2 regions of the Cryobacterium sp. TMT2-15-1 genome follow, and region 1 is predicted to be linked to the other one. Evidence: predicted binding sites of a transcription regulator. Region 1 holds the regulator's gene; the other holds the start of a gene.
The links. Region 1 encodes HspR, which represses chaperone genes until heat shock. Its sites were predicted from a motif close to AAGTTGAGTCNNNNNGACTCAACTT; they were not measured.
Positions count from the first base shown of each region.

Region 2: the regulator HspR is predicted to act here: its motif matches at 1,826-1,850, upstream of E3O62_RS09760 (ATP-dependent Clp protease ATP-binding subunit).

Region 1 covers NZ_SOGD01000004.1:37-4,045, forward strand. The annotation lists gene E3O62_RS00340 (class I SAM-dependent methyltransferase) at 441-1,577, opposite strand; gene E3O62_RS00345 (heat shock protein transcriptional repressor HspR) at 1,603-2,037, opposite strand; gene E3O62_RS00350 (DnaJ C-terminal domain-containing protein) at 2,040-3,047, opposite strand; gene E3O62_RS00355 (nucleotide exchange factor GrpE) at 3,040-3,660, opposite strand; gene dnaK (molecular chaperone DnaK) at 3,660-4,009, opposite strand, start outside.
Region 2 covers NZ_SOGD01000035.1:24,033-28,041, forward strand. The annotation lists gene E3O62_RS09760 (ATP-dependent Clp protease ATP-binding subunit) at 1-1,778, opposite strand, end outside; gene E3O62_RS09765 (aminobutyraldehyde dehydrogenase) at 2,020-3,450, shown strand; gene E3O62_RS09770 (hypothetical protein) at 3,518-3,706, shown strand; gene E3O62_RS09775 (universal stress protein) at 3,796-4,009, shown strand, end outside.

The DNA.
Region 1 (4,009 bases):
ATTTGACATTGTGCACGCTGTTGAGTTCTCAAGGATCGGACGCACTCGACTTCAAGCCCCATACGGGCTGTCGCTTCGAGGCAACTTGTATAACTTACCCAGCCGACTAATCCCTGTCAAATCACGGAAAGCAGCCGATTCCGAGTGCACCAAAGCGACTCGAAAAAATTTGCATATGCGACCTGACGACTAGCCGGAGAGAGCTATTATCTTGGTTTCTGCTCGAACGCCCCCTTGCGGAAGGGTATGCGAGAAAAAACTAAAACCTTCGTCCCACTTGAGGCCGGGAAACTCTGCGGCTTTCCGAACCTGTGGGGTGACTAGAGAGACATTACGGTGAATTCTGGGGGTGCGCAACTCCCTCCCGCATCCCGGGCGTGTCGGCTTCGACGCCCTGGCGCAAGCCCCCAAGTGCGGGCCTCACGGCGGTCCGGCGCGTCTCAGCGTCCGGTCGAGACCGTGACGGTGAATTTGGCGTTCCGGCCGACCTGGTGTGTCGGCCCGACCAGTCGCGTCAACGCGGGACGATAACCGAGGTGGGTGTTCCACACGCTCCACAGCTCACCACCGGGCTGCAACACTCGTCCGGCATCCTCGAACAGTTTCAGGGCTATGCCGGCATGGACCGACGAGCCGATATGAAAGGGCGGGTTCAGCACAATCAGTTCGGCCGAGGCATCCGGTTGGCTCTGGAGCGCGTCATCCCGCACGACCGTGACCCGGTCGGCGAGCGCATTGGCCACCATGGTGGCCCGCGCGGAGGCGACGGCCGCGGCCGACTGGTCGGTGGCGATCACCCGTAGGGCGGGACGGCGTCGGGCGAGGGTGGCGGCCAGCACCCCGGTGCCGCAGCCGAGATCGATGGCGCTCCGGGCATCCGTTTTCATGCGATCGAGGAACTCGAGCAGGTAGCGCGTTCCGATATCGACGGTCGCGCCGGCAAACGCGGCCCCGTGGGCGCAGATCGTGAGTCCAAGGTCGGCGTGCTCCACAGAATTCGGCCAGGTGGACACCGTCGGCTCAGTGGCGGAGGCAATCGGGGCCGCTGCCCTGAGTACCCGCGATTTCTGCCGGGCCGACGAAATCTGCAGCTCGCCGAAATGCCGGCGGAGCACCGCGTTCATGGTCGGCGTCATGTGCTTGATGCGTCCGCCGGCGATCACCACCACATCCGGTGCCGCGAAACGACGGATGGCGTCGGCGAACTCATCGAGCGCCGCCAGACTGCGCGGCAGCTGGATCAGTACCACCCGCGCGTCCGCCAGCAGTTCTTCGCCCAGGATGAGGGAGTGGTAGGAATCCGCGAGTCCGGCGTCGGCCGCATTCAGGGCGAGTGCCAACTCCCCGGAGAGGACATCCTGGTGCACCCGGATTCCCCGAGCCCCGGCCAGTGCGGCCGCGCCCAGGGTGAGGGCGCCATAGCGGTCCTCGATCACCACGACCTCACCGGATCCTGCCTCGGCCAGCACGCCGGCCGCCTCGTCGAGGATCAGCCGGTCGCTCGCATCCACGGCGAAGAGATTGTCCGCTTCCACGTCGGGGAAACGTCTCAGGCGGTCAAAGGAAAAATCGGGCATTGCCTCAGGCTAACCCGCAGTGCGGCTACTTCTCGTCGCCGATCGGGCGGGATCCCAGGGGGCGCCAGATCACGATCTGGTTGGACCGGCGCGTGCGCGTACCGGCCCGCATCGAGATGACCTCGCCGGCCGAGCCGGCCGCGAAGACGCGGCGGCCCGGACGGTTGAGCAGTTCATCGGCCAGCGCAGACTCCAATTCGCGCAGCCGCGATTCGAGCGTGCGCACGTGGTCCTCGAGGTCAATGATGCGACGGATGCCTTCCAGGCTCACACCCTCGGCACCAAGCTCCGCGATCTCGCGGAGCTTGGCCACATCCCGCATCGAGTACCGGCGAGACCGACCGGGGGTTCGGTCGGGACTCACCAGTCCCAGGCGATCATATTGGCGCAGCGTTTGCGGGTGCATGCCCGCAAGCTCGGCGGCCATCGAGATCACGAAAACCCGGGTGTTCTCGTCCACCGTCAGTCTCTCGCCTTCGCGAGGAGTTCGTCGCGCGGATTCTCCTTCGGCAGTGCTTCCGCGAAGGCCGCGAGTTTCTCCTCGGCGTCCTTCGACAGATGAGACGGAACGGCAACCTGAACCTCCGCCAGCAGGTCCCCGGTGCCCTTGGGCGTCACGACACCACGCCCCTTGACCCGCAGCACGCGCCCGCTCGGGGTACCCGGGGCGATACGCAGTTTGACCGGCGCTCCGCCCAACGTCGGCACCTCGATAGTGGCGCCGAGCGCGGCCTCGACGAACGTGACCGGCACGGAGACCCGCAGGTTCAGCCCGTCGCGCTCGAAGACCGGGTGCTTGCGCACGTTCACCGTGAGCACGATGTCGCCGGACTCGCCGCCGTCGGGGCTGTACTGCCCCTGGCCGCGGAGTTTGATCTTCTGCCCGTCGGCCACCCCGGCCGGGATCTTCACCTTGATGGCGCGGCCATCCTGCGTTTGCAGGGTGATCTGGTCACCGTGCGTGGCCGTGATGAAGTCGACCGTGGTCGACGCGATCACGTCGCGGCCGCGAGTCGGCCCGCCGTAACCGCGGAACCCGCCGCTCGAGGTGCCGAAACCGCCACCACCCTGACCGCGGCCGAACATGCCGCCGAGGAGGTCGTCGAAACCGCCCTGCTCATAGGAGTAGCCGGGCTGTTGTTGCCGCGCGCCCCCACCGAACATGCCGCCGAAGACATCGTCGAAGCCTCCGGCCTGCCCGCCGCCGGGGCGCGGGGCGGTGAAGCGGGCTCCACCGCCCATCGCGCGCACGGCATCGTATTCCTTGCGTTGGGCAGGGTCACCGATCACCGAGTGTGCCTCGCTGATCTCCTTGAACGTCGCCTCGGCCGCAGGGTTGCCCGGATTGGAGTCCGGGTGGTACGTGCGGGCGAGCTTGCGATAGGCCTTCTTCAGCTCGGCCGGGGTGACGTCCTTTGACACACCCAGGACCTTGTAGAAGTCCTTATCGAACCAGTCCTGGCTAGCCATCGCTCGGTACCTGCACGACGACCTTGGCCACGCGCAGGAGCGACGAGCCGAGGAAGTAACCGGTCTCGATCACGTCACCGACTGTCTCCGACTCGATGCCCGCGGTGGGCAGCTGGAAGATCGCCTCGTGGATGGTCGGATCGAACGGTTCGCCGACCGTGCCGAAGGACTTCACGCCCAGGCGCTCGACGCTCCCCCGGAGTTTTGCGGCGATCGTGCTGAACCCCGAGTCTTCGACCAGGTCGCCGTGCTTCTCAGCGCGGTCGAGATCGTCGAGCACGGGAATCAGGCCCTTGACGACATCCACGGTGACGCGCTCACGCTCGACCTCGCGGTTGGCCTCGGTGCGGCGCCGGTAGTTGGCGTACTCCGCGGTGACCCGCTTGAGGTCGGCGAGGTGCTCGCTCGTGGGCTCGTCGACTTCCCGCGTGGCGGCATCCAGGATGTCTTGGACCGTCAGCTCGTCCTCTTCGATACCCTCGGCGGACGCCTCGTCGATGTCCTCGACACTCACACCTTCGGATTCCGTCTCGGCGTCGGCCCCGGGGGCACCCTCAGCGGATGCCCCCTCGTCGAACGGCTCGTCGCCAGGACGCTTGTTGTCGTCTGCCATTACTTCTTGGCCTCGTCTTCGTCGTCGACGACCTCGGCGTCAACCACGTCTTCGTCAGAGCCGGCCGCGTCGGCGGTCGGCTCGGAGTCGCTCGGGGCACCGGCCGCGGCATCCGCCTGGCTGGTCTTGTAGATGGCCTCGCCGAGCTTGCCCTGGCTCTCGTTGAGCTTGTCGAAGGCCGTCTTCACGGCCGCATCGTCGTCGCCGACGAGAGCGGCCTTGAGTGCGTCGACGTCGGCCTGAACCTCGGACTTCACGTCCTCGGGCAGCTTCTCGTCGTTCTCCTTGATCAGCTTCTCGATCGAGTACGCGAGCTGCTCCGCCGTGTTGCGGGTCTCGGCTGCCTCGC
Region 2 (4,009 bases), on a different contig from region 1:
GCCGCCTCCTTCTCGTCCCGGCTGAGCAGCGGGTCAATCAGGAACGCCGACCCGAGGTTCGAGGTCAGCACCAGGATCGTGTTGCGGAAGTCCACGGTGCGGCCCTGGCCATCCGTGAGCCGGCCGTCGTCGAGCACCTGCAGCAAGACGTCGAAGACCTCCGGATGCGCCTTCTCCACCTCGTCGAACAAAATCACCGAATACGGGCGGCGGCGCACGGCCTCGGTCAGCTGCCCGCCCTGCTCGTAGCCGATATAGCCGGGAGGAGCCCCGACCAGACGGGACACGGAGAACTTTTCCCCGTACTCGCTCATGTCGATGCGCACCATCGCCTTTTCGTCGTCGAAGAGGAACTCGGCGAGCGCCTTCGCCAGCTCCGTCTTGCCCACGCCGGTCGGCCCGAGGAAGAGGAACGAACCGGTCGGCCGGTCCGGGTCGGAGATGCCGGCCCGGCTGCGGCGCACGGCGTCGGCGACCGCGCGCACGGCCTGCCTCTGCCCGACCAGGCGGTGCCCGAGCTCACCCTCGAGGTTCAGCAGCTTCTCCGTTTCGCCCTGCAGCAGCCGCCCTACCGGAATGCCGGTCCACATCGCGACCACGGCGGCGATGTCCTCCGCGGTGACCTGGTCACCGACCATCCGCGGCCCATCCTGCTCGGTCTGCTCCGCCTCGGCGAGTTCCCGATCGATCACCGGAATCTCGCCGTAGAGCAGCCTGGACGCTTTCTCCAGGTTGCCTTCGCGCTCGGCCACCTCGGCCTGGCTGCGGGTGCTCACCAGGCGCTTCCTCAGATCGCCGATGCGGTTGAGCGAGGAACGCTCCTTGTCCCAGCGGTCCTGCAGTTCAGCAAGGGCCACCGTGTATTCAGCAAGGTCAGCACGCAATTTCCCCAGGCGAGCCTTAGAGGCGTCGTCCTTCTCCTTTTTCAGCGCGAGCTCTTCCAACTCCAGCCTCTGCACTCTGCGACGCAGTTCGTCGATTTCCACGGGAGCGGAGTCGATCTCCATCCGCAGTCGGCTGGCCGCCTCGTCGATCAGGTCGATGGCCTTGTCCGGCAGCTGGCGGGCAGTGATGTACCGGTTGGAGAGGGATGCCGCGGCCACCAGCGCCGAGTCCGCGATCGACACCTTATGGTGGGCCTCGTAGCGCTCCTTGAGCCCGCGCAGGATGGCCACGGTGTCTTCCACACTGGGCTCGTCGACCAGCACCGGTTGGAACCGGCGCTCGAGGGCGGCATCCTTCTCGATGAATTCGCGGTACTCGTTGAGCGTGGTCGCACCGATCAGGCGCAGCTCGCCGCGGGCGAGCATGGGCTTGAGCATGTTGGAGGCCGCCACGGACCCTTCGCCGCCGCCGGCACCCATCAGGGTGTGCAGCTCGTCGACGAAGGTAATGATCTGCCCCTGCGCGTCGTTTATCTCCTTGAGCACGGCCTTGAGCCGCTCCTCGAACTCGCCGCGGTACTTGGCCCCCGCCACCAGGGCCGCCAGGTCGAGGGAGACCAGCTGCTTGCCCTTGAGGGAGTCGGCCACATCGCCGGCCACGATGCGCTGGGCCAGCCCCTCCACAACGGCGGTCTTGCCCACTCCCGGTTCACCGATCAGCACCGGGTTGTTCTTGGTGCGGCGGGTGAGCACCTGACTGACCCGCCGAATCTCCGCGTCCCGCCCGATCACCGGGTCAAGCTTGCCGCTCTGGGCGATCTCGGTGAGGTTGACGCCGTACTGCTCCAGCGCCGTCTTCGCTTCTTCCTGGGGAGGTTGCTGACCTGCTTGCATCGGAAGATCCTCTCTCGGGCCCGCCGCTCTCGCCGCAGGTCGATAAAAAGCTGAGCCTGTTGGACTCAAGTTTACGGGACATTGAGAAAACGCGCCAGCGGTCCGGAGACAACTCGGTGGTGCTGCGGCGGCGGTATCAACACGACCCAGTTCTGGTCCGGGGTATCCGAATTCCTTCGTCGGATGCCATACTTACCGAACAAAAGACCCGTTTCTACACTCAGCGCAGAGGATCAGGCCCGTGGCCACGCCCACCCTTAATAACTTCATCAACGGCCGCTTCGTCACTCCCTCCGGCACCGAGCTGCTCGACATCGTCGATCCCACAACGGGGCGCCGGGTCGCCCGGGCCCCGGTCTCCACCGCGGCCGACGTCGACGACGCGATGACCGCCGCGAAGACCGCCTTCCACACCTGGGGCCGCACCACTCCCGCCGAGCGGCAGCGCGCGCTGCTGCGCCTCGCCGACGCGATCGACGCCGAGAGTGACGCCATCGTGGAGGCCCAGCACCGCAATACGGGCCAGCCCCGCGCCACGATCGCCGTCGACGAGGTCGCGGCCGGCGCCGATCAGCTGCGCTTCTTTGCCGGTGCCGCCCGACTGCTCGAGGGCAAGTCCGCCGGTGAATATCTACCCGGCATGACCTCCTGGGTACGCCGCGAACCGATCGGCGTGATCGGGCAGGTCACCCCGTGGAACTTCCCCTTCCTGATGGCCATCTGGAAGATCGGCCCCGCGCTGGCGGCCGGCAACACCCTCGTGCTGAAGCCCAGCGACACCACCCCGGAGTCGACCCTCGAACTCGCCCGGATCAGCCAAGGCATCCTCCCCGACGGCGTGATGAACATCGTGCTCGGCAACGGCGGCACCGGGGCCGCGATCGTCGAGCATCCGGTGCCCGGCCTGGTCTCGATCACCGGCAGCGTGCGGGCCGGTATGGCCGTCGCCGCCGGCGCCGCGAAGACGCTCAAGCGGGCACATCTCGAGCTCGGCGGCAAGGCGCCGGCCCTGGTCTTCGCCGGCGTCGACGTCAGCAAGACCGCCGCCGCCATCGCCGACTTCTCCTTCTATAACGCCGGGCAGGACTGCACGGCCATCACGCGAGTGCTCGTGCACGAGTCCATCCATGACGAGTTCGTCGACGCACTCGTCGCCGAGGCGCGCAGCCGCACTACCGGGTCGGCCGACGACGCCGACAACTACTTCGGGCCGCTCAACAACGTCAACCACTTCGACGACGTCGCGCGCAAGGTCGCGGCCCTGCCCGACCACGCTGTCATTGCCACCGGCGGACACCAGGTCGGCACCGAGGGCTTTTTTTTCGAGCCCACGGTCGTCACGCAGGTGCGCCAAACGGATGCGATCGTGCAGGAGGAAACGTTCGGCCCGGTGATCACGGTGCAGCCCTTCACGTCGGAGGAGCACGCGGTCACGCTCGCGAACGATGTCAACTACGCACTCGCCTCCAGCGTGTGGACCCTCGACCACGCCACGGCCATGCGGGTCTCCCGCGACCTCGACTTCGGCGCGGTGTGGATCAACACCCACCTCCTGCTGACCGCCGAGATGCCACACGGCGGTTTCAAGCAGTCCGGATACGGCAAAGACCTGTCGATGTACGGTGTCGAGGACTACACCCGGATCAAGCACGTGATGAGCGCGCTGGAATAAACACGGGTCTCGACGGGCTCGAGCACCGCCAGGCTCGACCACCGCCTACGAGAACAGAGGCCCCTCGATGACTTTCCATCCGCTCGACCCGCTCTCCGCCGCTGAGTTCACCTCGATCGAGCTGGTCGAGCCGCCCCGGAGCGCCCCGCTCGACATCGGGCAGCCCGACGGCCCGAGCTTCACGCTCGACGGCAACCTGGTCGAGTGGCGGAGCTGGTCGCTCCGGGTGTGCGCCGGGCGAGCACGCCGGGCATGACCATGAACATGACCAGCCCGCCCGCCCATAATCCACACCACCATGACCACTGAGTGCGACACCCGTCGCGAACCGAGGGAGAAACCAGCGTGACCCGAGTAGCCAACTACGTCGTCGCATACGAAGCGACCGAACGGGGCAATGACACCGTCGAGCTGGGTGTCGCGCTGGCGCGCCTGACCCGCTCCGAGCTGCGTCTGTGCCTCGTGCTGCCACATCATTCATCCACCGTCCCGGCCCGGGTCGGTGCGTCCACTTCCCCCGACTACCAGGCTCTGCTCGAGGAGCAGGCCCTCGAGTGGC